2 regions of the Exiguobacterium sp. U13-1 genome follow, and region 2 is predicted to be linked to the other one. Evidence: riboswitches for the same ligand, from Rfam matches in the RefSeq annotation. Region 2 holds a riboswitch; the other holds the start of a gene.

Region 1 (16,115 bases), 530 kb from region 2:
ATCGCGAATCAGCTCCTTAAATTTTTCCGACGAGGTCAAGGCTTGGTGTGAGTGTTGCAGAGCCTTCTTCCCATTTCGCTGGGCAGACTTCGCCTGGATTGTTACGTACGTATTGTGCCGCTTTGATTTTGTTGACGAGCGTGCTCGCATCACGACCAATGCCGCCTGCGTTGATCTCAACCGTTTGGATGACGCCGTCTGGATCGATGATGAACGTACCGCGGTCAGCAAGACCATCTTGTTCGTTCAAGACTTCGAAGTTACGTGAGATGACGTGTGATGGGTCGCCGATCATGACGTACTCGATTTTACCGATTGTTTCTGATGTTTCGTGCCATGCTTTATGTGTGAAATGCGTATCTGTTGAGACAGAGTAAACTTCAACGTCAAGCGCTTTGAGTGTTGCGTATTGGTTTTGGAGATCTTCGAGTTCTGTCGGGCAAACGAATGTAAAGTCTGCAGGGTAGAAACATACGACACTCCATTTACCGCGAAGGTTGGCATCCGTTAGGTCAACGAATTCTCCGTTGTGGAATGCTGATGCGCTGAATGGTTTTACTTCACTTCCGATTAAAGACATGATAAAAATCCTCCTCAAGGGTTCTATATTTAGAATCTGTTCTAGTGCATACAAGGAATCTGTATTTATCACACTAGAATAATTCTAATCTAATACTAATTTCATATAGACCAACACTTTTGTCAAGGTATAATCGGCAATTTCTTATTTCAGGAAAGATTGTGTGAACAAAAAAAAGAAATCCCGACGCCTAAATGAAACAGGAGTCGGGATCTGTATTTCTTATTGCCAGTCTGTATGGAAGACGCCTTCGCGGTCTGTCCGAGCATACGTGTGAGCTCCGAAATAATCGCGTTGCGCTTGCAACATGTTGGCATTCGAATTCGCTGTCCGGTAGCTATCATAATACGTCAACGATGTCGAGAGACACGGTAGAGCGAAACCAGACAAAGCACCCTCAGCAACAACATGACGTAACGATTCTTGATACGCCTGTACTTTCTCAGCGAAGAACGGGGCGAGCATCAAGTTCGAGAGGTTCGCATCATTTTTGAACGCTTCACTGATGACGTTCAAGAAGTCGGCCCGGATGATACATCCACCACGGAAGATCAAGGCGATCTCCTCGAGGCGTAAGTTCCAGTCATACAACTCAGACGACGTCCGGTACTGAGTGAAGCCTTGCGCGTATGCGGCAACTTTCCCCATATAAAGCGCTTGACGAATCCGTTCGACCCACGCGTCTCGCTCAAGCGTTGACAAGTCTTCTGGTCCCTTTAGGACAGCAGACGCTGCGACGCGTTCTTCTTTGACAGCCGAGAGGTAACGCGCGAACAAGGCTTCCGTGATAATCGAAGAGGCGATGCCATTATCAATTGCTTGCAGGCTCGTCCATTTTCCGGTTCCTTTTTGACCGGCCTGATCGAGAATGACATCAATCAACGGTTGACCTGTCTCGTCATCCGTTTTCCGGAGGATGTCCGCTGTGATTTCAATCAGATAACTCTTCAGTTCGCCTGCATTCCACTCGGCGAATATGTCCGCAACTTCCGTGACGTCGAGTCCGAGACGGAAACGGAGGAAGCTATATGCTTCCGCGATCAGTTGCATGTCAGCATACTCAATCCCGTTGTGGACCATTTTAACGAAGTGACCAGCGCCCTTCGGACCGATATAGACACAACATGGATCTCCTTCGACGTGAGCAGCGATCTTCGTCAAGATCGGTGCGACATGGTCGTAGGCTTCTTTCGATCCACCCGGCATGATCGCAGGACCGGTCCGCGCACCGACTTCACCACCCGATACACCGACACCGATGTATTCAATCCCGTGGCGTTGTAACTCGTCGAAACGACGCTCTGTATCGAGGAAGTGAGAGTTCCCACCATCCATGATGATATCGCCTGTTTCGAGATGCGGAAGTAACGATTCGATAACTGAATCAATCGCGCTACCAGCCGTGACCATCATGAAGATCTTACGTGGGCGAGCGAGTGATTGAACGAATGCTTCAATGTCGTAATACGGATGAAGGGGTAGTCCTTCATCGTGTGCGACGAGATCGTCTGTTAGATCACGTGTGTAGTTATAGATGGCGACTTCTTCTTGATGACTCGCCATGTTCAGTGCTAAGTTGCGGCCCATGACACCAAGACCGATGACTCCGATAGAATGTTGCATAAGTAGAACGACTCCTTTTTTTAGACGACGAGGCTGAGGAGAAGAACGAACCCAAGTCCACAAACGGAAATGATCGTCTCAAGCACAGTCCATGTCGCAAACGTTTCTTTTAATGATAATCCGAAATACTCTTTAAACATCCAGAAGCCCGCATCATTGACGTGTGAAGCGATCAGACTACCTGCACCAGTCGCGAGAACGACGAGCGCTAAGTTGACGTCGGATTGCTCTAGTAACGGAATGACGAGACCTGCCGTTGATAGGGCAGCGACTGTCGCGGAACCAAGTGAGATCCGGAGAATCGCAGCGATCAACCAAGCGAGTAGAATCGGAGATAACGCTGATCCCTCAAATAATTGTGCGACGTATTTCCCAACACCGCCGTCGATCAAGACTTGCTTGAAGGCACCGCCACCGCCGATGATCAATAGCATCATCCCGATTTGGGCGATCGCCGTCGTACAAGACTCCATGACCGTTTGCATCGGAATCTGACGCGCGATCCCCATCGTGTAGACCGCGACGAGTAATGAAATCAACATCGCCGTCGAGGCGTTCCCGATGAACTCGATTGCCGAGATGACGCTGTTTTCACCCCAGCCGAGTGTTTCTTGTAAAAGCGTGAAGATTGTTGCGACCGACATCAAAAGAACCGGTAGCATCGCCGTGAAGACACTGATGCCGAAGCCTGGTGTCTCGTCTAAATCAAATTCTTTTTGTTCCCCGAGTGACGCGATGTTTCCTGTCCGTGTAAACGATTCAGGAACGAGTCGTTTGGCGATTTTTGTAAAGATAGGACCGGCGATGATGACCGTCGGAACAGCAACGATGAAACCATACAGTAAGACTTCCCCGATATTTGCTTTATACTCCCCGGCGATGACAGTCGGACCCGGGTGTGGCGGTAAGAATCCGTGCGTGACGGACAGCGCTGCGACCATCGGGATCCCGAGATATAGGATCGAGACGCGGAGCTGACGTGAAATCGCAAAGACGATTGGAATCAAAAGAACGAGTCCGACTTCGAAGAAGAGTGCGATCCCGATGATGAATGAAGCGACGACGACCGCCCATTGGATGTTCTTTTCCCCGAATCGGGCGACAAGCGTCATCGCGATTCGCTGCGCCCCCCCGGCGTCAGCGATCAGCTTTCCAAGCATCGCACCAAGACCAAAGATTAGTGCGAGGTGACCAAGCGTTCCGCCGATACCGGCTTCAATCGTCTTGACGATCTGATCGAGCGGCATGCCGAGCAGTAATGCAACGCCAAAGGAAACGATGATGAGTGAGACAAACGTATTTAATTTCAACCCCATGATGAGAACGAGCAACGCAACGATCCCAATTCCTACGATGACTAATGGCATGATGACTTCCCCCAAAAGATTATGTTAGTTTTCTTCTTGAATCAAACTCCGTTGATACGAAGCGATTCGTTTGTGATCCTCGGACAATGTCCGGGCCAGACTAATGAAAATTGGTAAGAGCTGACGGTATTCATGCATCGCTTCTTCATTTGGTACATGGCGATGTGTTTCCCCGATCATCTCGGAGACGACTTCGAACGAATCGACTTCCCCAGTCGCATACAGTCCGAGAATACAAGCACCGAGACATGAACTTTCGAAACTTTCCGGAATGACGACTTCCGACTCGAAGATGTCCGCCATCATTTGGCGCCAGACTTCAGACCGGGCAAAGCCACCTGTTGCCTGAATCCGTGTCACGGGACCATCCATGCACTCGACGAGGGCGAGGAAGACGGTATACAGATTGTAGATGACACCCTCTAGTGCTGCCCGGATCATATGCTCTTTTTTGTGTGAGAGAGTCAGACCGAAGAACGAACCGCTGACATCCGGATTCCACAGTGGTGCTCGTTCGCCGGACAAGTAAGGATGGAACAATAGCCCGTCGGATCCTGGACGGACGCGTTCGGCAATCTTCGTCAGGACGGCGTACGGATCGATGCCGAGGCGTTTTGCTGTCTCGACTTCTGCTGAAGCGAGTTCATCTCGGATCCACCGTAAGACCATTCCGCCATTGTTGACAGGACCACCGATGACCCAGTGGTCCTCGGTCAGGGCGTAACAGAACGTTCGTCCTTTTTCATCGGTCTGTGGACGATCAATAATCGTTCGGATGGCGCCGCTTGTCCCGATCGTGATCGCAATTTCCCCTTTACGAATCGCGTTAACACCTAAGTTAGAAAGGACACCATCACTGGCACCGACTAGGAACGGCGTATCGATGGAAAGTCCCATTTGTCGTGCGTAATCGGCATTCAGTCCAGTACATGACGTCGTCGTCGGTACCGGCTCTGATAAGTAGCTCGCATCGATGCCAGCAACGTGTAACGCGCCCGTATCCCAGCCTAATTCATGAATATTGAAGAGACCGGTTGCTGAAGCAAGAGAGTGGTCAATGACATATCTGCCGAACAGTCTTTGGAACACGAACTCCTTGATCCCGACATATTTTTTCGTTTGAGCGTGGAGCTCCGGACGATCTTCGACGAGCCAACTGATTTTGCTGAGCGGTGACATCGGGTGGATCGGTGTCCCGGTCCGGTGATAGATCGATAGACCATATTGTTCCTTGATCTTGTTCGACCATGCTTCACTCCGACTGTCTGCCCACGTGATGCAGGCAGTCAATGGTTGATGCTGTGCGTCCATTGCGATCAAACTGTGCATGGCACTACTGAACGCGACGAACTTCGGTGACATGCTCGGATAACGCTTCGTGATCAAACGGATGGCTTCGAGTACAGCATCAAAAATTTCTTCCGGATCCTGCTCCGCCGTCGAGCGGTTCGGTGTATGGAGCGGGTAACCGACGTTCGTTTGTCCGATGACCTCTCCTTTTGTCGTAAATAAGACCGCTTTCGTACTCGTCGTTCCGATATCGACGCCTAACATGTATTCAGTCATGTGAATCGACTCCTTTCGACATCATTTGTTGCGTTTTCCAGAGATCTTCGACTTCCTGGACGTCATCAAAGTTCTGATGTAAGGAAGCGACCATCCGTTCACGATCCCCTGTCTCGATCGCTTCAATGTACAAGGCGTGGTTCGCGAGGATGCGTTCGAAGTCTTCGATGTCTTCCTCGAATCGTACCCGCATCGATAGGAGGATGAAACTTTCCATGACCGGTTTGAGATTTTGCCAAATCATGCTGACATATCCATGATCAATCGAGCGGATGATCGTTTCATGAAAAAGTACGTCCTGGAAGGAGAATTCATCGGCATCCTTATATTTGATGGCAACCTTCATCATTTCGAGAATCTTACTGAGTTCACGGACAAGTTCAGACCGTTCGATCTTAACGAGTCGTTCGAAGACGAACGTTTCGATGAGTAGCCGGACATCATAGATTTCCTGAATGTCGCGCTCGGACAAACCGACGACGACCGCTCCCATTCGCTCGAGACGAATCAATTGTTCGGATGCAAGGACCTTTAACGCATCGCGGACAGGCGAGCGACTGACTGAAAAATCAGAGGCTAATTTGTTCTCAGATAAAATGGTACCGCTTTCAATCTTTCCTGAAATGATGCGCATCCGTAGCTCGTGTGCGACACGATCTCCGGCGGAAGCTTTTGCTAACCACTTCAAGGGGTATAACAGTTCTGACATGGAATCACCTGATTTCTAAAGTGAGTATACTTGTATACAAGTTAGTATATACGTTTTTTTCTAAAATGCAAACGCTTAACTTAAAACGAATCGATCCACGCAGAAACCAGGAAATCGGTTCCAAATATGTTAGGGTGAAGGAGTAAGCAACGCACAGAACGGGTAAGGAGGAGGTAGTACATATGAACATGTTAGTTGTAGGTGCAGGGGCAGTTGGAGGATATTTCGGAGGTCGTCTTGCTGAGCAAGGAGAACAGGTGACCTTCCTTGTCCGTCCGAATCGATATGAACAACTACAAAAAACAGGACTACACATCACTAGTCCTCATGGTGATATCGCGATTACACCTCAGTTGATAACACGAGACATGCGACCGGATCGTGCATTTGATGTCATCTTGCTTTCGACGAAAGCCTATCACTTAGATGACGTCCTACAGGACCTTGCGCCATTCGTTTCGAGCGAGACGTACATCATTCCTTTGTTGAACGGCATGCAACACATACGACGGTTAACAGAAGTCTTTGGAGAAGATCGAGTACTAGGAGGTCTTTGCTTCATTGAGTCGACGCTTGATGCAGAAGGGCGCATTTTACAGACAAGCCCGTCCCATCGGCTGTTGTTTGGTTCACGAACCGGTAAACCAACAGCGCGTCTAGAGGAGATCGCAGCGTGTTTTGCGAAAGCGAAGGCACCAATGATGTACTCGATGCATATCATGGATGACATGTGGCAAAAGTATCTCTTCATTTCGACATTCGCCGGCGTGACGACGCTATTTCGCTCAGCTATTGGTCCGATTCGGCAAGAAGCTGTCGGGCGTCAAATGATCCTAGACGTCATGAAGGAAGCGAAACAGGCGATGGAAGAACAAGGCGCAGTCTTTAATGACGATGTAGAAGCGGTGCTGTTGAAACAGATGCATGGAATGGAAAACACGATGAAATCGTCGATGTTACGGGACATGGAAAAGGGTCAGCCCGTCGAAGTGGAACATTTTTTCAGTGCGTTATTGAAGCCTTCTACGACTGATCAGATGAATGCCTTGAAATTAGTCGAAGCGAATCTGCGCATGTATCTCAAAACGATTAAATAGTTACATTTTTCTATTTTAGAAAAATTATGGAGTAATGCAAATGTTTCGTTTTGATGACGAAAGACCTGTTTCCCTTAGGAATCGTTGACTTCCGAAATAAAATTCATCTATTCTTAATGAGATTGAAAAAAACTGATAATATATTTTTCCGTATTTTTTTTCTTGCGAGGACGAATGAAGCAGACGAGAGGGGAAGTTTATCCATTATGAAACGTATTATTATTCGTGCAGGTATGACACCATTCGAACAGTTCGATGCTCCTTATTTGATGAAACATAATTCCATTGGAGGAAACGTTGGAAATCTTATCTATCAATACAGTATCTTTCGGACGTTGATGACAGAAGGTACGACGATTACACCTGACTATTACTATTACGACGAAGAACGGGCAGACGAAATCAATGCCAACTTTGATCTTTATGTCATTCCGTTAGCGGACGCATTCCGAAAAGAATTCGTACCGACGTTACGGAAATATACACGTCTCATCAAAAAATTAAAGATTCCAGTCGTCGTCATCGGTGTAGGATTACGTGCACCGTTTGAACCAGACTTAGATGGTGGATTCCCATTCGATGAAGATGTTAAAGCATTCGTCAGTGCCGTTCTCGAGCGCTCAAGCATGCTTGGTCTTCGCGGAGAGATCACATCGAAATACTTAACACGTCTTGGTTTCCGCGAAGGGATCGATCATCGTGTCATTGGATGTCCTTCGATGTACGCGTTTGGTCGCGACTTGCACATCCGTGAAACGAACATCACACCTGAGTCGATGATTACGGTCAACTCGTCACGTTTGGCTCCACAAAACGTCCTTGATTTCATTACACGCGGAATGGAAGAATACCCGAATCATTACTTCATTCCCCAGTGGATGAAGGAACTGAAGTTAACGTACACAGGAACGCACCCGATCGCAGATCTTTCAGTGACGAACTATCCGGTGAAGATGTCGGATCCTGCTTATATGAATGATCGGGTCCGTTTCTTCTTGAACGCACAGACATGGTTCGATTTCATCGGACAAGCAGACCTTAGTTTTGGTGCGCGCTTGCACGGAAACATCACAGCGACGCTTGCGGGTACGCCGAGTATCCTCATTCCAAAAGATGCACGGATGCGCGAATTGACGGATTACCATCAATTGACGCACATTTGGGCGAACGACATCAAAGCGGATACACAATTATCCGACATCGTAGCCAACGCTGACTTCCAAAGTCCAGCACGTGTTCAAGCGCGTAACTTCGACAACTTCGTTGACTTCTTGAACGTGAATGATCTTGAGCATATCTATCAAGAGACGAACTATCCTGAGAATGTACCGTTTGACCGTCAAATGGCGCAAACTGAGTTGCTCCCACCAGTCCAGCCGATTTCTGGCGTAAGTCTTGAAGAAGCAGTCGCCCGTTTCGAACGGTTCTTCCCGGAACAAGAGAAGAAGATTGCGGATGCGCAAAAACAAACAAAAGCACAATTAGCTGAAAAAGATAAGAAAATCAAAGCATTGCAGAAACAAACAGGAACGGCTCAAAAGGATCAAGAGATTGCGGCGCTCAAAGCGCAACTGGCTGCCCAAACGAAGAAAATGAAACATCAGCAAGGGACATTGAACCGGAAAGCGGTTCGTGCAGCCTTGAAAACAGCGGATTTATTCGCCAAAAAATAAGACCTCCAAACATTCCGGAACGATACGATGCGGAATGTTTTTTGGGTAGAAGTATTCTGAATTGTGTTGACAATTCGAAAAAGACTTGATAGGGTTAGGAACAATTACATACTTATCCAGAGAGGTGGAGGGACTGGCCCTATGAAACCTCAGCAACAGGTCGAAAGATACTGTGCTAATTCCTGCGGGTGCTGCACCCGATCGATAAGATTTCCGAATTGTCGACCGACGCATCCGTGAGGATGCGTTTTTTGTTTGAAATAGGTGGAATGAGGAGGAAACGAATTCATGAAAACGAGTGGGGCTTTTCGACGCAAGATGGAATCACGTCATCTGATTATGCTGTCGTTAGGTGGTGTCATTGGAACAGGATTGTTTTTAAGTACAGGTTATACGTTAGAACAAGCAGGACGGGTCGGGACGATTTTGTCGTATTTGATTGGGGCAGTCGTCGTCTACTTAGTTATGTTAAGTCTCGGTGAACTCGCCGTGCACATGCCGGAAACCGGTTCATTTCATAAATACGCAACGAATTACATCGGACCCGGTACCGGTTACACAGTCGCCTGGCTCTACTGGCTGACGTGGACGGTCGCCCTTGGTTCAGAATTCACGGCAGCAGGTATTTTGATGCAACGTTGGTTCCCGTCGATTCCGGTGTGGGTGTTCAGCGCCTTATTCGCTGCGATGATCCTTGGTATCAACGTCTTGAAGGTCCGCGTGTTCGCTGAAGTCGAGTTTTGGTTTTCAGCGATTAAGGTCGTGACGATCATTGCTTTCATTTTACTTGGTGCGGGAGCGATCGTCGGCTTCATTCCACTGCAAGATGGTAGTCCGGCTCCATTCTTTTCTTCGTTAACCGAAGGCGGGTTGTTCCCAAATGGCGCTTTCGTCATCTTCATGACGATGCTTGCCGTGAACTTTGCTTACTCGGGAACGGAACTGATCGGTGTAGCAGCAGGTGAAGCAGTCGATCCGAAACGGACGATTCCGCTTGCGATCCGGACGACGATTTTACGACTGGTTCTCTTTTTCGTCGGTACGATCATCGTGTTAGCCGTCTTGTTGCCAACGGAAGGGAAAGGCGTACTCGAAAGTCCGTTCGTCGCCGTGTTTGAACGAATCGGAATTCCTTACGCAGCAGACGTGATGAACTTCGTCATTTTGACAGCGATCTTGTCGGCAGCGAACTCTGGACTTTACGCCGCCTCTCGGATGCTCTGGTCGCTTGCGAACGAACGCATGATTCCACGCTTCTTCGCCCAGGTGACGCCAAATGGGGTGCCACTACGAGCCGTATTGTTCAGCATGCTTGGCGGAGGACTTGCCTTGCTGTCTAGCATCTATGCAGCAGGAAGTGTCTATATTGCGCTCGTCTCGATTTCCGGTCTCGCTGTCGTCGTCGTTTGGATGAGTATCAGCGTTGCCCAGTATCGCTTCCGGAAACAATTCCTCCGTGAAGGGCATACGGTCGACGAATTGGTCTATCGCACACCACTCTTTCCATTCGTCCCGATCGTTGCTTTCGTCGTTTGTTTGATTTCCCTGATTGGTATCGGATTTGATCCGACCCAACGCATTGCCTTGTACTGTGGTATTCCATTCATCGTGATCTGTTATGTCGTTCATGCGTTCACGAATTCTTCTCAGAAACGGAGTGTTGAAGATGTCCCGAATCAAAAATCCAGTTGATCAACGATTACAGGAAGTTCCCTTTCTCATTTTAGATGGTGCCCTTGCAACCGAACTTGAACAGAAGGGATTCGACCTGAACGACCCGCTTTGGTCAGCACGTCTCTTAATCGAAGCACCGGAACAGATCGAACACGTCCATCGTGACTACTTTGAAGTAGGTGCCGATGTTGCCATCACTTCAAGCTATCAAGCAAGTATTGAAGGATTCAAGCAACGTCATATTAAGACAGAGGAAGCACAGGCGCTGATTCGAAAAACAGTCACCTTGGCGCAAAATGCACGCTCGCGTAGCGGAAAGAGTGACGCATTAATCGCGGGATCAGTGGGTCCTTATGGTGCCTACTTAGCAGATGGCTCTGAGTATCGCGGTCATTACGGGGTGTCAGCAGATGTGCTAGAAGCCTTTCACAGACCACGTATCGAAGCGTTGATTGAAGCAGGAGCGGATCTGCTGGCATTCGAGACGATTCCGTCGCTCGAGGAAGCGGTCGTGTTGTTCCGGATACTTGAAGCGTACCCAGAAGTGTCTGCTTGGCTGACGTTCTCGCTTCAAGATGCGACACATATCAGTGAAGGAACGGCACTTGCGACGTGTATTGAGACGGTTGGACAACACCCGCAACTGGCAGCAATCGGTGCAAATTGTTTTCCGGCATCTTACGCGACTGACTTTATCCGTCACGTCAAGGCGTTGACGGACGTGCCAATCATCGTCTATCCGAACTCTGGTGAGGTCTATGATCCGGTCGCAAAAACATGGTCGGGTACGAATCAGTGTACGTCGTTCCAAACCGTCGCGAAGACATGGTATGAGGCAGGGGCACGATTGATCGGTGGTTGTTGCCGAACGTCACCTGAACACATCGCACAAATTCGTTCGGTTTGTCAGGTTACTCATACATCATGAATAATGACGAAAAAACGGACGCGAAATCGATTGATTTCGCATCCGTTTTTTTAATGGTGTGATTCCGTTATCGTTCGCGCAAGGCACGATTAAATTGTTGGAGCAGGCGTCCAAAATCTTCGGCATCATCCGATGGCCAGTCCGTCAGGAGACGTTCGATGCTCGCGAGGCGCGCTGTCCGGTAAATCGTGAGCTCTTCTTGTCCTTTATCTGTGATGTGATAGAAGAAGGCACGTCCATCTGTCGGATCTTTTACTTTTTCAACAAGTTGCTTCTGATCGAGTGCCGCAGCTTGGCGACTGACGGTCGAGACATCAAGCTGAAGTTCACGGGCAAGTGTTTTAACACCGACCTTACCGGAATCCGCTAATTGTCGCAGTAACAGGTAGGAAGCACGATCCAAATTACGATTGTCTGCCGTCGCTGTCGTCAAGCGCCGGATCAGGATCGCTAACTCCAATTCAATGGTTTCGAGTGCTTGTTGAGACATCGGGTATCTCCCCTTTCAAAAAAGTCTCTCTGTCCCTCATGATTACCCAATGTGGATAAGCTGTCAATCCGAAAAGCAGGAGGCTTGACAGAGTTGTAGTTGTATTATACAATCATTTTTGTTCTTTTAATTGTATCATACAACTTTTTATATGAGAAACGAACGACAAAGGAGAATTCAGATGAAAGCTAATGAGTCGATGAAACAAGAAGTCATCACGGTAAACGATACAGATCTGATTCGGACGGTCATCGAACGATTCATTCAGTCTGGTATTAGCGGCGTTCCTGTCATCAATGCTGAGCAAGAAGTCGTCGGATATATCAGTGACGGAGATATCATGCGCGCGATCGGAAAACACAAGGACATCATCGTCGATACATTCTTATATGTAGATGTCATCAAAGGAGACGAAGAAGATTATGAAGACCGGATTCGTCATATCTTGAACCGACCTGTCATGGAACTGGCACGCCGGAAAGTCGTAACAGCGGACGCTGACACCGAAATGGAAGAGATTGCGGCGACACTTGGCGCAAAACGGATCAAAAAGCTTCCAATCCTTCAAGCAGGACGTCTTGTTGGGATTATTAGTCGAGGCGACGTCATTCGCCATTCGTTTAAACAGTTCATGTAACACATTCAATAGAAAGAAGGGACACTATGGCACTTGCTGAAAAAACAACGACGCTTGAGCCGGAAACGGTATTAGCAGAAAGCAAACATGGATTATTCCATCAACCGGTTGCTGTCTGGGCAGTCTTTTTCGCCAGTATTACAGCATTCATGGGAATGGGGCTCGTCAATCCTGTCTTACCGACGATTGCCGAGAATTTAGAAGCGTCAAAAAGTGAAGTAACGCTCTTATTTACAAGTTATAACGCCGTCATGGCATTCGCGATGTTAATTACAGGCGCGATCTCATCACGGATTGGTCAAAAAGGAACATTGATGCTCGGGATTGCCGTCATCGCAATCGTTGCTGGTTTTGCTTCGCAAGCAGACAGCATTTGGACGCTCGTCGCGTTACGCGGGGGATGGGGACTTGGGAACGCTTTGTTCGTCGCAACAGCACTCGCTGCGATCGTTTCGCTATCATCAGGCGGAACAGCAAAAGCGATCATTTTATATGAAGCAGCCGTTGGTCTCGGGATTTCGATTGGACCATTGTTAGGTGGAACGCTCGGTTCAATCACATGGCGCGCTCCATTCATGGGTGTTGCGACAATCATGGTCATCGCATTCCTCGTCTTGCTCTTCTTGATGCCAAAACCAGCAGCATCTGTCGCACCGAAACAGAAGTTATCATTAAATGCACCGTTTCAAGCGATGAAGCATCGTTCACTCTTGACGCTCGGGATCGTGGCGGCACTTTATAACGTTGGGTTCTTTACAATCATGGCCTATGCACCATTCGTCATGAAACTACCAGCGCAAGGACTCGGATTCGTTTTCCTCGGTTGGGGAATGTTGCTTGCGATCACATCGGTCTTAACGGCTCCGAAACTGAAACAATGGTTCGGAACAATCAAAGCGATGGTCATGATGTTGATCACATTCGCAATCTTGCTTCTATTAATGGGGATCTTCACGGAAACACCAGCCGTCGTCATCGTCTGTGTCATCTTAGCGGGAGCCGTGCTTGGGAATAACAACACGCTCATCACGACAGCTGTCATGGACGCAGCACCTGTCGAACGTTCGACAGCATCTGCGGCATACAGTTTCCTACGTTTTCTCGGGGCAGCCATCGCGCCATTCATGGCCGGTAAATTGGCTGAAATCTTCAACGCAAACCTACCGTTTTATGTCGGAAGTGGCTTTGTCCTCTTATCCGTCATCATCATCGGGGTCAATCTCAAACACATTTGCCATATCGATCGGACGGAAGGCGGACATTAATTTTAAAAAAACAGCCGAAGCGAATCTGCTTCGGCTGTTTTTGATTGAAATCAAGAAGGGTACCTGTCTCTTAACGTGCGGATCGAGTGCTCGATCATTTCCCGAAGTACGTCTAAATCGATGTCAGTCAGTCGTTTTACGTAGAGGCAGGATTTACCGCGTCGATACGTACCGAGACGGGCAAGTAGTCGTTCTGAGATTTCGTCTTCACCAAGCGCGAGATAAAGGACGAGATTCGTCTTGCGCGGAGAAAAGCCGACATAAAAGCTGTCGCCCTCGCGACCAGAGGCATAGCGATAATGGTAGGAACCAAAACCAATCAAGGATGAACCCCAAAGGACGGCTTCGTATTTCGTGACATCTTCGAAGAACTGACGTAATGTGATACCATCTGCTTGACGTAGTGGCGGTTCGACTTGTGCCAGAAAGACATCAACGGACTGTTCGATAGGACCTGTCTTTGGCGTATCAGACATAAGCAGACTCCTTTCGGATTAAGACGATACCAGTTACTTTTACTTTCGAGAAGTGCTAGTAAATATCCTGTGGCTCAGAGGTGGAAATCGAATGAAGCATCGCATCGTGTTTCGAGGAGAAGAAGGCAGTGTATCATGGGACATCTTACACGTCTATCCAACACAAGAAGAACTAACGATTCAGATGAAGGAACAAGATAGTGAACGCAACATTTCAGTTTCATTTGACGAATATGATCTGTTCATCCGTGCCTTTGCTCGCGTCCATGAGTCGTTACACGGTGAAGTCGTATTCGAGCAGGGCGTGATTCGTCTCCGTTTACGATATGACCGGCTTGGTCGTGTTTTCATCAGTTGGTCTGACGGACGAACAAGTCAAGAGTTTCGTAGTGATCAAAGTTATTTAAGTGAGGCGTTGGCACAGCTTGGTGTGTACTAAACTAAACACAGTAAAAGTAAAAGGAACGACTTTAGGTATTGCACCCGAAAGTCGTTCCTTTTTTATTTAAAGCGATGGAAGTGATTGATGTAATGGTGTGTTGATCAAGTTGAAGCAAAACGCAATCGTTTGTTCATACTCGGATAACGGAATCGACTCATCGACTTGATGCGCGAGACGAAAATCATGGAAAGAAGCAATCGCAATCGGAAATGCTTTTTTCGCTTGGCTGAACATCGCACCATCCGTTCCACCTGGGATGGCGATTTTTCGTGGTGTCACGCCGCTGACCTGTTCCATCGTATCTGCGACCTGTTGTAAGAAAGGTGCTTGTTCATCGGTTTCACAAGAAGGAATATCCTTAATGACGGTCACGCTCATGTCAAAGTCGGGATCTTCTGCAACAAGTCGACGCTCAATATCCGTAAAGGCAGCAAGTACGTCCGCTCGACCGAATCCAGGAATCGTCCGGATATCCATATAAAACGAAGCCTGACTCGGAACGACGTTTGGTCCCTCGCCTCCTGAAATCGATGTGATTGACGCTACGACCGGACCGAGTGCCGAGTGATGATTCGTCGTGATCGAGAAGCGTTCCGATTTCACTTCCTGAATGACACGATACATGTCATCAATCGCATTACGTCCCAGTTGCGGGGCAGAACTGTGTGCACTTTTCCCGCGGCATGTCACTTCGATCCCGACGACACCTTTTTGTGCATAACCGATCATCCCACTCGTCGGTTCTGTGATTAGTAGAGCATCTAAATCATCCGCATACCCTTGTTCGGTCAAATGACGAGCTCCTGTCATTCCATTCTCTTCATCGGATGTAATCAGAAGTTTGACGGTGTTCGGACGGTTTTGACGTTCCTTGTATTGAATGAGCGCTTGCACCATCGCCATGACACCTGATTTCATATCTGAAGCCCCACGACCATAAATGCGTCCGTCTTCGATTTCACCACCGTATGGATCTTTCGTCCAGCCGTCTCCTTGGACAGGAACCGTATCGAGATGACCAGATAATCCGAGTACAGCAGGACGTGAAAATTCCTCGCTCGCAGGAACGATCGCGACGAGACAGATTCGTTTTGGTGAGACTTCAATCCATTCTGTCGAGATCTGATGATCAACCAGTACATCGTACACATAACGTGCGACGACTTCTTCTCCGTCCATTGGGTTGACGCTTGGAATTTGAAGACACCGTTGTAAGTAAGTAATTGCTGTTTGCATAAGTATTTCCCCCTTTACCTATCCTGTACCCTGATAAAAATACTTCAGGGAGGTAAACGAATTCGTAAAATAATTTACGGGGCTGAACGTCTTGAGATAAAAGAAAACGGTGCAACCAGAGGGTTACACCGTACCTTGCTCATTCACTTTTTTCTGCTTCGTCTTTCCATTTCGAATCGATTAACATCTCTCCCGGCCATGTATAAGCCATGATACCGCCGTCTGCTGTGATGTCCTCACCTGTGACATATGAGCTGTCGTTAGAAGCAAGGAAGAGGGCGACCGTTGCCATCTCGCGTGGTTTACCGAGTCGTCCGAGTGGTGTGATCCAAGCGTTCGCATCGCGGAACTG
Region 2 (16,115 bases):
AGCTGACTGTTGGCTCAAGCGGTACCCAGCCTGGTCCTTCGATATACACTTCGACCCACGAGTGCGCATTTTTATTCCGTACTGTATAACTCGTCACGGCAGCTCCGATGACGTCGGATTCGCCTCCCGTGAACCCTTTCACCCAGCGTGCTGGTAACCCGGCTGCTCGTAGCAAAACAGCAGCCGACGTCGAGAAGTTGTCACAGTATCCGAGTTTGGTCTCGAACAAGAATTGATCGACGTAATCTTGATTTTCTCCTGGTACGGCTACTTCCTCCGTATTGTATTCAAAGTTCTCTTCTTCGAAATAATTTTCAATCGCCCGTGCCTTGTCCCACGGTGTCTCCTCACCTTCAACGATTTGTTCCGCTAAATCACGGACACGTTGTGGTAAGCCATCCGGCAGTTGGAGATACCGCTCTGTTTCATTCTCCGATAAATTGACAGGTTCATCTGTCTGAAGTTGTTCTTCGGTAAAGAGCGGATATGAATAGGCAATTTGGTAATTACGTTGACGATCCGCCTCGTCCAGATACGATATTTTTTGATTTTCTGGATCAACTAATACATTTTGTCGTTGTTGATCGACCGAGACCCGGACGTTATCTCCGTTATATGGCACGAACGGTAATTCACGTGCCATCTCAAACGTCGCTGTTTCCTCACGTGTCTTGACTTCTCTCCCAAAGTGCGAGAAGAAACCACGTCCATCGATTTCCGGGTTCGATTCCGACAGCACCCAGCCTTTGCCGGTATAAATATCTTTTGTCTCGACTCGCCAGTATCGATTTCCTTCACTTTCGACTTGGAAAACTTCCCGGTCGTCCATTTGGAATGGTCCTCCGAGTTGCTCGTCATTGTTACCGTAACCGACCTTTTGAATCGCATTTGTCGGCTCCCCTTCCCCTTCAAGACCAGACGTCAAATCGTACCAACTGTCTTGCCATGTCGCATTGATGACAGGACTTTGGACAGCAGCGACGATGACGGCTCCCATGATGAATAAGGCGCTTAGCGGACGAACATAAGAAGCGCGCGGTCGTTCATTAACTTCCGTCGCATAGAGCAATAACAAGGATAAGATGATCGGATAGAGAATGAACGTCTCTCCCGAGTAATCCGTCCATGTATCACAATACGCGATGAACCCGATGACTCCGAAGGCAAGTCCGAAAACGAACCCACGATTCGGGAATGTCCGACGCGCCAGATACGCGATCAAGAAACTAATCAATCCGATCGAGAGCGCGAAAGCGGGTCGTCCTGGTAATTCACCATTGATGACGCTCTGAATATCTGAACTGATTTCTGTAAAGATGCCCCATGGTGCTGCTCCCGGCGTCAAAATCAGATAGAACGATAGGAGTAATCCACCGAGACTTCCGAGTAAAAAGTAACGCCGCGATAGATGCGATAACAGCAACGGCAAAAACAGCATCGGTAAGAATGACCAGAGATGCTCGAACGTCGTCAGTTCGAGAAGTGGTGGCATGAAACACGTCAGGACGGATGCCGCGATGGCATTCCAAATCAAGCGTCGCATCATCGCACTCCCCTCCGTTCTGGTGTATAGACATGAACGGTGGCTTCTTGATTAATCTTCGAGATCCATAGTTCATTGTTCGATTCAAGATCCGGTGTGATGAAAAGGACGTTCCCACTCAATCGAAGTGCTTTTGACGAGTACTCCCATGACTCGATGAACGTCCGCGTCCGACTCGGTTGCGCCGTCATCAGGTAATGCGTCAGTTTCGCTCCTTCGAGTGGTAACGATAACGATTGAACGGCATGTCCGACGAGGTGAATGCGGTAGCTCAGCCGTCGCTTGTTCAGCTGATCCGTCGCTTCTGCCAGCATTGAGATGACGCGCTCGAAGGCTTCACCCGCTTCCGTTCCTTCATCGAAGACGATTGTCGTCTCCCGTTCCTGCTCTCGCTCAAACGTCTTCGTCATCAAGCCTTGACGTTTCGCCGTCGCTTTCCAGTCGATCTGATTCATCCGGTCACCACTGACGTATTCTCGAACCCCGACGACAGTAAAGGACGACTGACGAAGATCAAGTGATACAGGGGATATTCCCCCATCTCCGCGGTCCTCCTCGTGCGGAAGTTGCACGGCAAGGCGCGCGGGTTCAATCGCAAGATACGTCTCGACCGGAAACATCCGCTTGCGCTTGAACAGCCCGAACGGATCCGTGATTTCGACGATACAGCCTGGAATCTGGTAGACTCCCCGGCGAATCGATGGGATCGTATAATCGATGTGCTCTGTCTTCCGGTAATGGGCACGGAGTGGACGGGTGATATCGAGTTTTTCTTCGCTAAGCTCATTCGGAATCGCCTCTGTCACTTCGACGGCTCCGACAAGAAATGGGAAACGTCGACGAACCCGTAAAGAGACAGGGATATCGGTTCCGGCAACGAGCATCTTGTTCGATACTTCGCGTGTCGCAAGTGCCTGCGTAACGGGCCAAACGAGGAAGAGCGTCCAGTAGACGGTCAGACCAGCCATGACGTAAAACAGCAAGGAAGCGACATTTCCGCCATCGACGCGCGCATATGTCCATAAAGCAGCCGTCGTCAAAAGGAGTACAGCGTAACGCCAACCAATTTGCCACTTCGTCATAGGGACTCCACGTCTTGTTGGATTGGTACAGCAACCTCTTTTTTGATTTGTTCTAAAATCCGTTCCGACGATTGACCGTGATAGCGGGCGTCTGCTGTCAAAATCAAGCGGTGTGACAGGACAGGAATCAAGAGATGTTTGACATCATCCGGTAAAACGAAACTGCGTCCTTCCATGTACGCCCACGCTTGCGCGACCTTCATCAAGGCGATCGAAGAACGAGGACTCGCGCCGAGGTAGAGTGACCCATTCGTCCGTGTCGCTTGGACGAGATGGACGATATACTTTTTGACGGGCTGTGAGACATGGACATTCTTGACTTCTTCTTTCATCTGGAGCAATTGCTCGCGACCAATCACCGCTTCGAGTGTCTCGATCGGTTCATCCCGTTCAAAACGCGTGAGCAACTTCATTTCTTGGTGGAAATCAGGATAACCCATTTTGACTTTGACGAGGAAACGGTCAAGTTGTGCTTCTGGTAACGGATACGTTCCTTCATGTTCAATCGGGTTTTGTGTCGCCATGACGAAAAAGGGATTCGGAAGCGTATGGATCTCACCATCGACGGTGACGTTCGCTTCCGCCATTCCCTCGAGTAAGGCAGATTGAGTTTTTGGTGACGTTCGGTTGATCTCATCGGCTAAGACGATGTTCCCCATTAGAGGACCCGGTCTATATTCGAATTGGCTTGTTTTCTGATTATACATCGATACACCCGTCAAATCTGACGGAAGTAGGTCTGGCGTGAACTGAACACGTTTGAAGGTCAACCCGATCGATCGGCTGAACGCACGGACGAGCATCGTCTTCCCGACTCCCGGTACGTCTTCTAATAGGACGTGACCGCCCGCTAGTAGTGCTGCCAATGATTGTGTGATGACATCTTCCTTACCGATGATGACTTTCTCTACGTTGTCGATAATCGCTTGAATCTCCTTAGTGTATGTTCGCATTGTCAGGCCCCTTGCTCTCGTAGTAGTTGAATTTTCTGACTTTTTATATCATCTCATATTCCGCTACGCTTTTAAAGAAATACGAGCAGTTTCTAGCACATGAAAAAGGGGGAACGCCGTAGCGTTTCCCCCTTATTTGTTTCAGGAACGAACACATGCCGTGATCCGTTCTTGAACCGTGCGGTTGCACGTAAAACACGAATACATCCGTGTCAATGGACAACGTTCGTCAAGTCCGGTGATCCTCTTCTTTCAGAAGCGACATGCGATCGTTCCCTCTACATTGGTAATCATTCATGTGCATCACCATCCTTTCATATATTGAATATTACCGAATATGTTATAAACGAAACGTCGAATTTTAATTATTTTTTACGATATCGCGCATAGGTCGTCGCGAGTGCAGCCGCAAGGACGAGCCCTTTGATGATATTCAACGAATAGTATGGAACAGACAACATGACGAGACCATTTTCAAGAATCCCGACGAGACAAGCCCCAACGAGTGTGCCGAGTGCATTGGGTTTCCCTTGTCCTGCGAACGACGAGCCGATGAATGCCGCTGCGACTGCCGGCATCAAGTAACCCGAACCAGCATTGATTTGCGATGAGCCGACTTGTGACGCAAGTAAAATTCCACCGATTGCCGCAAGTAATCCAGCAATCAGATACGCGAGTGCCCGGTAGCGGTTGACACGAATTCCTGTGAGCCGTGCGGCTTCCGGATTCCCACCGATGATATAGAGAAAACGACCGTGTCGCGTATGACTTAAGAAGACGTGTGTCACAGCGACGACGACGAGCATGATGACGATGATCCAAGGCGCCTGACTGATTTTCGCGAATGCCTCCGGAATCGTGCCAACTGTTGGTGTACCGTCCAGGCGCGGCATTCCGGCACTGATTGAACCACCACCGGTATACGTCATCGCGACACCTTCGACGATGAACATCGTCGCTAACGTCGCAAACAAATCCGGAATCTTAAACCAGACGATAAGTAAGATGTTCACCAGAGCAACGCTAAGAGATAAGAGAAGTGCTAAACCAATCGAGACACCGAGCGGCAGACTGTACCAGACGAAAAATGAAACGACGAAAGAACTCGCAAGCGTCGCGGTCGACCCGACCGATAAATCAAATCCATTGACCGTCAAAGAAACGGTCAAGCCGATCGCGATGATCGTCACGATTGAGATACTGCGTAAAATATTGATCAAATTCGTTCCTTGTAGGAATGTCGGAGCCGTCGTCGCAAAAAACAGGACGAGGGCAAGGATCGCGAGGACGATCCCCCAGTCGTTCAAGAATCCGAGGACGGGACGTAAACCCTTCCCTCGGTTCGTTTGTTTTGATACTACCTCATTCATCGTTGCCCTCCTCCTGTCGCATACCACAACAAGGTTTCTTCTGATGTATCCGCCGTCTTCGTTTCATGGACGATCCGTCCATCGAACATGACGTAGATTCGGTCCGTGACGGTCAAAAGTTCATCCCATTCACTCGTCGCGTAAAGGATCCCTTTTTGTTGTTGCGCGAGTCCGTCAATCAGACGATAGATGTCTTGTTTGGCTCCGACGTCGACACCTTTTGTCGGTTCGTCCAAGACGAGTACAGAAACATCGGTCAGTAACCATTTTCCGATGGCGACTTTTTGTTGATTCCCACCGGATAGTTGACCTACTTCCTGTTTCACGTCTGCCACTTTGATACCGAGCTCCTTGACCCATTTCGATGCCTGATCTGCTTCTTTGCGACGATCCATCAGCCCCCAGCGGTTGACGAAATCATGAGCTGCCGCTGCTGTCAGGTTTTCTGCGACAGAATCGGCAACAAGAATTCCTTCTTTTCGCCGTTCTTCAGGAACGAGACCGATGCCCGCTTGAATCGCAGCTTGTGGATCGCGAAGGCGATGGGCTTTTCCACCTATACGAACCTCCCCTTCCTGAAACGGGCGATCACCGAACAATGCTTTGCATAATTCCGTTTTACCGGCACCGACAAGCCCCGCGATACCAACGACTTCACCTGCTTGAACCGTCAAGGAAATATCGTGGACGTCCGCATTCGTGGCACTCTCGACCGTCAGTACGTTCGTCGCGTTTACCCGTGACGTTTTCGCAACAGACGTAAGCTGACGCCCGAGCATTTGCTCAACGACAGCTTCCTTCGTGATGTCTGTCAAAAGATGTCGCGAGATGAGTTGACCGTCGCGCATGACCGAGATGGAGTCGCAAATCTCATATAGTTCCTGTAAACGATGCGAGATGAAGATGATCCCAAGCCCTCGTTCGGCTAAACGACGCACGACTGAAAAGAGATGGCTTGTTTCCGCCTGACTGAGCGGTGCCGTTGGTTCATCCAAAATCAAAAAACGGCGTTCTTGGACGAGGGCGCGGGCAATCAATACGAGTTGCTTTTCAGCAAGCCGCAACTCCTCGACGCGTGTCTTGACGGAAATATCCGCCTGTAATGTCGCTAACGCTTCCTTGGCACGCTGTATGTAACGGCGCTGGGATACGAAGCCAGTCATCGTTCCGTCCGTCAACAGATCGAGACAGATATTCTCAGCGACCGTCAAATACGGGACAAGCGCCACATCGACCTCTTGTTGGACGAGGTCGATCCCAATCTGTTTCGCATCACGCGGTGACGTGATGGACAACTCCTTCCCGTCGAGACGGATCGTTCCTTCGTCCGCCGTTTCCGCTCCGGATAAGACTTTCATCAATGTCGACTTACCGGCACCATTCGCACCGACAAGCGCGTGGATTTCACCGGATTTCACTTCAAACGAGACTTGTTTTAAGGCTTGCACTCCTGGAAACGCCAATGAAATCCCAGTCATCTTCAAGTGATGATTGGTAGACGTCATTGTTTTTTATGGACGTCACGCAACCGGTCCATCCACGGCTCATTGAATTTATCCGACGTACTCCAACCTTTGATGATCGTATCGAGATTGTACATCGTCGTATCCTGCTTCAACGCCTTCTGCTCCACGAGTTTTGCGTCGAGATCAAAGCTATCCGGCGTCTTCTCGCCGGCAATTTTCTTAGCCAGTAATCGCATGTCCGTTTGTCCAATCAAGAATGGATCTACCGCACTCGTCGAGACCCAGTTACTGCCCTTTTCACGCATCAAGTTGATGTCCTGATTCGAGACATCGATCGAGATCAACGGAATTTCTTGACGTTTATTATCCTTAAGCGATTTGTATGCCCCTTTTGCGACTTCGTCCCATGCTCCCCAAACCGCATCAATGCTTCCTTTCGGGTATTTCGCGAGAATCGCATTCATCTTCGTTGCGATATCCCCTTGGACGTCTTGGAAGTTTGTCGGTCCAACCGTCTCAAGCGTTTTGATTTTGCCATCTGCTTCGTACGTCTTATAGATTTCCTGACGACGATCGAGTGGGGCAAAACCTGGTCCGAACCACAGTTTGATGACACGGACCGGCTTTTTGTCCGTCACCTTCGTCACTTCATCGAGCGATAGCTTCGCGAGTTGATGATCGTTTTGGAACGTTTCCGTCACACCTTTTAGCGCCGTTCCTTTTTTCTTCGTGACCGTATCGAACGTCACGACCTTCAGTCCTTTATCGACCGCCGGTTTGATCATGTCATAGGCGTAGTCTTCCTTGCCGTGCGAGATGATGAGCCCATCATAATCTTGCTGAATCGCTTGCGCGACAAGCTCCTTGAACTTGACGTCGTTCCCTTCTGAAATGAACGTGCTGACTTTAAAGCCGAGTGCTTCCCCTTCACTTCGTGCGCCATCAAGGAATTGTTTCGTATGGTCGTCCGATGCCAGGTTGCGGATGACGGCGATCTTGACGTCCGATTGAACCCCTTTTGGTACATCCTTGACGACCTTCGTCGTCGTCGCTTCTCCATTCGCACAAGCCGCTAGTAACAGTGCCGGTGCTAGGACGGCGTAAGCTAATTTTTTCATGACATATCTCCTTATCCGAGGGGTTGAAGCCCTGTTAATTGTTCAATCGTTTCTTCATTTGGTTGCGTGATGACACCGAGTTCCGTGATGATGCCCGTGATTAATGTGTGTGGTGTGACATCAAACGCTGGGTTGAAGACAGCGACTCCCGCTGGTGCTGTCGCGACACCTTGGATTGCCGTCACTTCCTGCGGATCACGCTCTTCGATTTCAATCGCTTCACCGGAAACGAGCGAGAAGTCGAACGTCGAGAGTGGTGCCGCGACGTAAAACGGAATATCGAAGGCTTGCGCGAGCAATGCCAATTGGAATGTTCCGATTTTATTCGCTGTATCCCCATTTCGTGTAATCCGGTCAGCACCGACGATGATCGCGTCGATTTGTTTTTCTTTCAACGTATGAGCGACCATGTTGTCCGTGATCAATGTGACATCGATGCCGGCACGTTGCAGCTCCCATGTTGTCAGCCGTGCCCCCTGCAGTAACGGTCGCGTCTCACTCGCAAAAACGGATAATTCAATGCCACGTTCTTTTGCGATATAGAACGGCGCAAGTGCCGTTCCGTAAGCAGCAGTCGCAATCGATCCAGCATTACAAATCGTTAGGATCCGGTCGCCTGACTGGAACAACTCCAACGCATGAATCCCGATTTGACGTGACGTCTGCGCATCCTGGTCATATAAGGCGACTGTTCGTTTTTCCAACCGTTCACGGATCTCTTCTACCGACGTTCCGTCTTGAATGATTGGATTCAATTGATCGAGGACATTTCGTAAGTTGACGGCCGTCGGTCGTGTCGCGAGTAACGTCGCTGATGTCTCAAGCAAAGCTTGCTTATAGATCGACAGTTCTGCTTCAAACCGGTACGCTTCCTGAACGAGTACGAATCCACCGAATAGGCTGATCGCAGGTGCGCCCCGGACACGCAATTGTTTGATTGCCTCAACTGCTTGCGCAAGATCAGTAATGACTTCATAGTGTTCTTCCTGCGGTAGACGTGTCTGATCAAGAATCGTCAAGACACGGTCTTCGTAACGGATACTTTGAACAAATGCACTCATCGGCTTAACTCCTCCGTTACGTCAAAGTTTCGTAAATCATCAAATGTCCGGCATTCTGTCCGACGTTTGATTAACGCTGCTCCTAGACGGAGGGCGTGACGTTTTCGCTCTAAGCGTTCCGTCGTTGAATCGATTGATTCTAAATCAGCGACTGGTGCGAGACCGATCGTCCGCCGAATCAATTCGCAACCGGCAAAGCCAAGGGCATCCTGTAAAATCGTACTCAGTACATCATCAACAAGTCCCGATGCCTGGAATGGTTCGACGGCTTCCCGTTCCCATAAGGCACGGAACGTTGAAGCAAACGTCAGCCAGAACGTATCGATGTCCTTGATTCTTGCGTCACGTCGTGTAGGGTAATCTGGATATGCCGCGAAGAAAAGATGGGCGATGAATTGCCCGACATCGAATCCGAATGGACCATAGAAGGCGAATTCTGGATCGATGACTTTCGTTTCCGTCGCCGAAGCGAAGATGCTTCCTGTATGTAGATCGCCGTGTAGCAACGCATCCCCTTTCGTGATGAAGAGTGCTTCGAGTTTTGCGACTTCGCGTTTTAACTCATCGTCTGCCCAAAGACGTGCCACTTCTTCCTCCAGTCCGGCTTCAATCTCGTTCGTCTCCGCGTCATGAAACGGATCTGTGAAGATCAGTTTTTCTGTGATATCGCACAAATCTGGATTGTAGTACGTTCGAGCAACACGTTTCTTTTCAACCGGACCAAGCGCAAAGTCCGATGTATGGAATAAAGTCCGAGCGAGATAAGAACCGATATGTTCCGCAAGCAACGGATACTGTTCACCCGCGAGCAGTCCAGTCCGAACGATCGTCAGATGTGAAAGATCTTCCATGACCGTATACGCCTCTTCGTGACTAGCATGAAAAACACGTGGTACGAACGGCACGGCATGCCGGGCGAATTCACGGAGTGCGGATTGCTCAATCCACGCCCGCTCGAGCGATAATGGCCAGCTCTCACCGACGACTTTTGCGTACGGGAGTGCTTGTTTTAGAATCAATCGATGTTCACCTTCTCGAATTCGGAAGACGAGGTTAAGATTCCCATCGCCAATCTCTTCTGCTTCGACGGCTCCGTCGCCGATCAGTCCTAATGAGCGGACCCGTTCAATCGCGTCCTGTTCTGTGAATGCTTTGTATGTCATCTCAGTTTCCCCCTAATGTAATACACGAAAAAGCGCCTCTTTTCGTCATCGAAAAGAGGCGCAGGAAAGTCACTGCGTCCTCTTATCTCTCAGACGAAACGTCTGTTGGATGTAGCACCGTGCCTAGTGGTCGGTTGCTGCGGCGTCATCGGGCCAATTCCCTCTGCCAACTCGCGATAAGAGTCGTATGTAGTTGTCGTGTGTGATATTGATTTGAATCTTACGCAATCGACTTCCTCGCTGTCAAATCGAAATCAAGCAGAAATCGATATCGTTTTCATGCCATATATAGAAAGAGTATTTTCAAAAAAATAAATTTTCTAAAAATAATTTGACAAGTGACGATTCTCATGTAAAAATTGCAATTAGATTTCACAATTTCATCCAATTCTTATCAAGAGCAGACGGAGGGACAAGCCCTACGATGTCGCAGCAACCGACCTTTTGGCACGGTGCTAATTCTTGCAGCTACTAAGCTGACAGATAAGAGTCCACGTTCGAATTATTCATGGTCTCTTGTCACTGACGAGAGACCATTTTTTTGTTGAAGGAGGAAAGACATGGCTTATATCACTGCTACTTATCAATTGACTGCCCGTGATCGACTCGAGCAACGCGCTGAACAACTCGCGCTTGGTCTGACAGTCGGTTCTTGGACGGAACTGAATCATCTCGAACAACAACAACTCGCCTCGTTCAAAGGGGAAGTCGTACATACCGAAGAGCGCGATGGCAAAGGATATATCACGATTCGTTATCCGGAACATAACGTGTCGCGCGACTTTTCTGCGATTCTGACGACCGTCTTCGGGAAACTCTCACTCGACGGTGAAATCAAACTAACGGAATTGCTATTACCCGATACATTTACGTCGGACTTTCCAGGTGCGAAATTCGGGATCGAAGGGGTCCGCTCCTTGATCGGTGTCGAAGATCGCCCATTATTAATGAGCATCTTCAAAGGAGTCATCGGACGGGATTTATCGTTCCTTCGTGATCAACTCGAAGGACAACTCGCTGGTGGGATTGACCTCGTCAAAGACGATGAGATCCTATACGACAATCCGTTGACACCGACGATTGACCGGGCACGAATCGGACGTGAGGTCATCGATGCTCACTTCCACCGGACCGGTAAACGTGCGTTATATGCGATCACACTCAGTGGTCCCGTCTTTACGCTCAAGGATCAAGCCAAGCGATTGATTGATGCTGGAGCGACCGCATTCTTGCTGAATACCTTCACATACGGACTCGACGTCTTACGCGAACTGGCGAGTGATCCGGAAATCAACGTTCCGATCTTCAATCATCCAGCATATAGCGGTGCGTTGATCGCTAGCCCGAATCACGGAGTCGCAGCTCCTGTCTTACTCGGCACATTACCGCGTGCTGCTGGAGCAGACTTGACGCTATTCCCGTCTCCTTACGGCAATGTCGCTTTGCCAAAGGATGTCGCTCGTGGCATCGCGGTCGAAGCGACCCGTCTCGGTCAGACGAAATCGATCTTCCCGGTTCCTTCAGCTGGTATTCATCCTGGACTCGTCGCTCAACTCGTACGGGACTTCGGTATCGATTCCGTCATCAACGCCGGCGGCGGCGTACATGGTCATCCGCAAGGTGCTGCGGCTGGTGTCATTGCTTTCCGTCAGGCACTCGATGCGGCACTCGCAAATGAATCCCTATCGGCGGCAGCATCGCGTCATGAAGAATTACGGATCGCCCTCGACGCTTGGGGGATCAAGTCATGACCGTACGGATTCTTTGTGACTTCGACGGTACGGTGACGACGCAGGATAACATCATCGCACTCATGCAGGCATTTGCGCCAGCGAGTGACTTCGAACCGTTGAAACGCGGCGTACTCGACCGGACGCTATCGATTCAGAGTGGCGTCGGGCAAATGTTCGCACTTCTGTCATCTGATGGGAAAACGTCTTATCTTGACTTTTTATTGGAGCGCGCCGTTATTCGCGACGGATTTTCGGAGTTACTTCAGTACAGTCGTCGTCAAGGAATCGATTTTTCGATCGTCAGCGGTGGAATGGACTTTTTCGTCGAACCAATCTTAGCGCCATTCCTTGAACAAGAACAGATTTACTGTAACGTCGCCGATTTCAGTGGTCCATTCGTCCATATCGATTGGCCAAACGCCTGCGATGCCCATTGCACGAACGGGTGCGGCTGTTGTAAAACATCCGTTGCCCGGACATTGCGTAAAGACGGTGACATCATCATCGTCATCGGCGACTCGGTGACGGACTTCGAACTCGCGAAACAAGCAGATCGTGTCTATGCCCGTGATTATCTGATCACGTTGTGTGAAGAAAACGATATCGCCTATACACCGTTTGAGACGTTCCACGATATCGTTCATGATTTAACACGAACGGAGGTGACAACATGACATTCATGCGACGGTATGAAGAGCTACGCGCCATCAAACAAGAGCTTGCGGCGCGCGATTGGTTCCCTGGTACGAGTGGCAATCTCGCCATTCGGACGTCCGGTGTTCCGGTTGAATTCCTTGTGACGGCAAGCGGAAAAGATAAACGGCAGACGACTCCTGACGACTTCGTTCATGTCGATGCGACCGGTCAATTAATCGGTGAGCAATCCGGGCGTCCTTCCGCTGAGACATTGCTCCATGTCGAGGTGTTCAATCGAACGGACGCTGGTTGTTCCCTGCATGTCCATACGATTGCGAACAATGTGATTTCGGAACTCTATGGCGATCAAGGCAGTATCACCTTTTCCGGACAGGAAATCATCAAGGCACTCGGTAAGTGGGAAGAAGATGCAACGGTCACGGTGCCGATCATTCCAAATCATGCGGACATCCCGACACTTGCCGCTGCTTTTGCACCGCATGTCACAGCAGACAGTGGTGCCGTCCTGATCCGCAATCACGGGATCACAGTCTGGGCACCGACCGCCTTTGAAGCAAAGAAACACCTCGAAGCCTTCGAGTTTTTATTCAATTACACGTTGACGTTGCAATCATGCCGTCAATCCATTCATTAAAAGGAGGAATTATCTCATGGCAACAGTCTTATTCCAAGAAACAAACACACGGTATACGGATCAAACGGAAGTCGCTGACTTCCTTGCGTCACGCGGCGTTCTTTACGAACAGTGGGACGTTTCGAAACTTCCAGCGCCTCTCGTTGAGAACTTCACACTGACGGATGCAGACAAACAAACGATTCTCGATACGTTCGCTCCCGAAATCAAAGACGTATCAGAACGTCGTGGGTATCAGACAGCTGATATCATCTCACTTTCGGATACGACACCGAACCTTGATGAGTTGCTCGTCAACTTCCAGAAAGAACATCATCACACGGATGATGAAGTTCGTTTCATCGTCAGCGGTCATGGCGTCTTCGCGATCAAAGACGAAGAAGTCGGCTACTATAACATCGAACTCAATCCTGGTGATTTAATCTCCGTTCCTGTTAACACACGCCACTACTTTACGCTTCAAGACGATCGTAAAGTCGTCGCTGTTCGGATCTTCGTCACGACAGACGGCTGGGTTCCGATTTACGAGAATGAGACGTCAACGGTCTCTTAAGATCGATAAAAGCGCTGTTTTCCTTCATATGAAGGGAATCAGTGCTTTTCTTATCGCACAAACATATCACTACATTGATACGTAACCGATATAATGAAGGAAAAGCGATGAGGAAGTGAGCGTCATGCATATTCGTCCCGTAACGGAACACGACTTACCAGCGATTCTTGCCATCTATAACGAAGGCATTGAAGATCGGATCGCAACGCTTGAAACCGACCAAAAGGACTTATCCTTCATGACCCAATGGTATGCGGAACGCACCGATCGATATGCCGGATATGTCGCTGAAGATGACACAGGTGTCCTCGGCTTCATTTCCCTCGATCCGTATAATCCGCGTCCTGTCTACGCATCCGTCGGTGAGATTTCGGTTTATATCACCCGGACTCATCGTGGACAAGGGATTGGCACACGTTTGCTTGAAACGGCTGAGCAACACGCCCGTGATCATCAGATGCATAAACTCATTCTCTTCACCTTCCCATTCAATAAAATCGGACAAAAACTCTATATCCGCTCCGGGTTCCGGATCGTCGGAACGTTTAAGGAGCAAGGACAGTTGAACGGTGAATATGTCGACGTCATGGCGATGGAGAAACGCTTGCGATAGGATTCATTGAATGCCAGACGGGGAATAGTTAATCCGAGTCATTGAGAGAGGATGAACCTAATGGATATTCAACAAATTCGTAATGCAACACTCGTTGTCACGTATGCCAATCAAGTCTTATTGATTGATCCGTTCCTCGGCGAAAAAGGCAGCTTGCCTCCCTTCGGTCAAACACCAAATGCCGTCGCTAATCCACTCGTCGACTTACCGGTCGATGTCAACACACTGCTCGATCCTGACGCTGTCTTCGTCACGCATCTGCATGCCGATCATTTCGATGATGCTGCAAAACAACTTCTACCCAAGCATTTGCCACTCTATGCGCAGCAAGAAGAAGACGCGCAGCACATTCGAGAAGCCGGCTTCACGAACGTTTCTTCCTTCGATTCCGGTGTAACGATCGGTGATATCCAGGTCCATCGAACAGGTGGACAGCATGGTGTCGGTGAAATCGGCGAACGGATGGGACGTGTGTCTGGGCTCGTCCTCACCCATCCGGACGAACCAACACTTTATATCGCCGGTGATACGATCTGGTGCGACGAGGTCGCGCATGCAATCGAACAACATACACCCGATATCATCGTCGTCAACAGTGGCGCCGCCCAGTTCTTGACCGGAGAGCCGATCACGATGTCACAGCGTGATCTCCTTGCCGTACACGAAGCGGCGGCGGAAGCGACGATCATCGTCTCGCACCTCGAGTCCGTCAACCACTGTCTCTTGCGACGTGATATGATTGCTGACTTTTTAGCCGCCTTCCACCTTTCTGCCCATTTCCTGATTCCAGAGGATGGCGAAACGATGTCATTTTAAGAACAGTAACCTTCACTAAAAAAAAGTCCTGCTTTTCGAGTAAAAATCGAAAGCAGGACTTCTTTTTGTTATGGAATGACAAGACCTAACAAGCGAGCAAAGGCGACTGCTTGCTCTTCCGTAATGACGGCACCTGGTAAAAATCGCGGATCAATCGTAATACCAGAGAGTTCCGTCTGCCGGAGATCGAGACCTTTTAACGGTGTTTCAATCCACTGGCTATCGGTAAGCCGGACCGCTTCGAGTTTCCACTGGGTCGGTTTCACTTCGAAGAACTGCGCTTCTTTCATCGTCGTTTCGCTCCAGTGTTGGTGACGGACCGTACTGCGAATGAACTGTGCGTAATCCGCAAGTCCTTCCTGAATCGTCAAATGGTCCAGCGTACAATCTTCGAACTGAACACCCGTCATCCGGCATCCGACGAAGGATACACGGTGAAAACGAGTTTCTTGGAAGTGACATCCCGTTAAGTCACACTGCTCAAAATGGATATCTTCGAACGAGCCACGGTCAAAGGTGAGATTCGCGAACGAGACATTTTGAAAACACACTTGATAGGCATCGATACGTTCTGTCAGTTCACTTGGCATCGACTCTTTCTCATAACGCGCTCCTTTCAGATACGGGTCATCGATTTCGACTTGATCGAAGGTCTCTAGCTGAAGCGTTTTCGGTAATTCTGGTAAACGGATATTGGTCTCTTTCAATGAAGGTTCCCCCTTTTTTCTCACCCTTAGTGTATCAAACTTCTTTTATATGAGGGAAAATCGTTCGAATTCCCCTTTTTCCAACAGTTTTTATTTTGAGACACTTTGAGACCATGCTATAGTCAAGGAAACCAAAATAAGAACATACGTTCTTTTATGTAAAGGAGTGATTCAGATGTTTCCTTCCGTCGTTTTACCACAAGATAAACGGATTTTTTGCGTCGACAGTGTGTCCTTCTACGCCAGCTGTGAATGCCAGTATCGCAATCTCCCTCCCTTGACGACACGCCTAGCGGTCGTCTCCGATTTAAAACGAAGCGGATCCGTCATTCTCGCTGCCACCCCTGCCTTAAAAGCACTAGGAATCAAGACAGCCGGTCGACTATATGAAATCGAGCAATTGCCATACGCTGTTCGTCGCACGATTCAACTTGTCGAACCACGCATGCTCGCTTATATGAAGACGTCAATTCGTGTCCTTGATGTCCTGCACCAATTCGCCCCACCTGAAGCGATCCGCGTCTATTCGATTGACGAAAGCTTCATTGACATGACCGGAACCGATCGCCTATTTGGTTCCGACCTGCAAGCTGCCCTCAAAATTAAAGAAGCGATCCTGAAACAGACCGGCATCCACGTCCGGATC

What was found. Region 2 has a riboswitch for S-adenosylmethionine ahead of mtnK (S-methyl-5-thioribose kinase). Riboswitches for the same ligand answer to the same signal wherever they lie in the genome.
Positions count from the first base shown of each region.
Region 1: it holds a riboswitch for S-adenosylmethionine, as region 2 does, so the genes downstream of both, ESP131_RS01900 (amino acid permease) here and mtnK (S-methyl-5-thioribose kinase) in region 2, are expected to answer to the same signal.

Region 1 is NZ_CP015731.1:356,863-372,977, reverse strand. It holds gene ahpF (alkyl hydroperoxide reductase subunit F) at 1-2, opposite strand, end outside; gene ahpC (alkyl hydroperoxide reductase subunit C) at 17-580, opposite strand; gene gnd (decarboxylating NADP(+)-dependent phosphogluconate dehydrogenase) at 803-2,203, opposite strand; gene ESP131_RS01925 (GntP family permease) at 2,224-3,570, opposite strand; gene gntK (gluconokinase) at 3,595-5,136, opposite strand; gene ESP131_RS01915 (GntR family transcriptional regulator) at 5,129-5,845, opposite strand; gene ESP131_RS01910 (ketopantoate reductase family protein) at 6,028-6,942, shown strand; gene ESP131_RS01905 (polysaccharide pyruvyl transferase family protein) at 7,149-8,615, shown strand; SAM riboswitch class I at 8,725-8,826, shown strand; gene ESP131_RS01900 (amino acid permease) at 8,904-10,307, shown strand; gene mmuM (homocysteine S-methyltransferase) at 10,282-11,217, shown strand; gene ESP131_RS01890 (MarR family winged helix-turn-helix transcriptional regulator) at 11,285-11,707, opposite strand; gene ESP131_RS01885 (CBS domain-containing protein) at 11,889-12,344, shown strand; gene ESP131_RS01880 (MFS transporter) at 12,371-13,609, shown strand; gene ESP131_RS01875 (DUF1801 domain-containing protein) at 13,660-14,085, opposite strand; gene ESP131_RS01870 (WapI family immunity protein) at 14,177-14,524, shown strand; gene ESP131_RS01865 (M20 family metallopeptidase) at 14,591-15,763, opposite strand; gene ESP131_RS01860 (SDR family oxidoreductase) at 15,903-16,115, opposite strand, start outside.
Region 2 is NZ_CP015731.1:889,929-906,043, reverse strand. It holds gene ESP131_RS04700 (transglutaminase TgpA family protein) at 1-1,546, opposite strand, end outside; gene ESP131_RS04695 (DUF58 domain-containing protein) at 1,543-2,625, opposite strand; gene ESP131_RS04690 (AAA family ATPase) at 2,622-3,578, opposite strand; gene ESP131_RS04685 (ABC transporter permease) at 3,944-4,948, opposite strand; gene ESP131_RS04680 (sugar ABC transporter ATP-binding protein) at 4,945-6,453, opposite strand; gene ESP131_RS04675 (sugar ABC transporter substrate-binding protein) at 6,450-7,532, opposite strand; gene mtnA (S-methyl-5-thioribose-1-phosphate isomerase) at 7,544-8,593, opposite strand; gene mtnK (S-methyl-5-thioribose kinase) at 8,590-9,756, opposite strand; SAM riboswitch class I at 9,836-9,939, opposite strand; SAM riboswitch class I at 10,145-10,246, shown strand; gene ESP131_RS04660 (2,3-diketo-5-methylthiopentyl-1-phosphate enolase) at 10,317-11,507, shown strand; gene ESP131_RS04655 (2-hydroxy-3-keto-5-methylthiopentenyl-1-phosphate phosphatase) at 11,504-12,163, shown strand; gene ESP131_RS04650 (methylthioribulose 1-phosphate dehydratase) at 12,160-12,780, shown strand; gene ESP131_RS04645 (1,2-dihydroxy-3-keto-5-methylthiopentene dioxygenase) at 12,797-13,333, shown strand; gene ESP131_RS04640 (arsinothricin resistance N-acetyltransferase ArsN1 family A) at 13,458-13,946, shown strand; gene ESP131_RS04635 (MBL fold metallo-hydrolase) at 14,007-14,762, shown strand; gene ESP131_RS04630 (pentapeptide repeat-containing protein) at 14,831-15,469, opposite strand; gene ESP131_RS04625 (Y-family DNA polymerase) at 15,645-16,115, shown strand, end outside.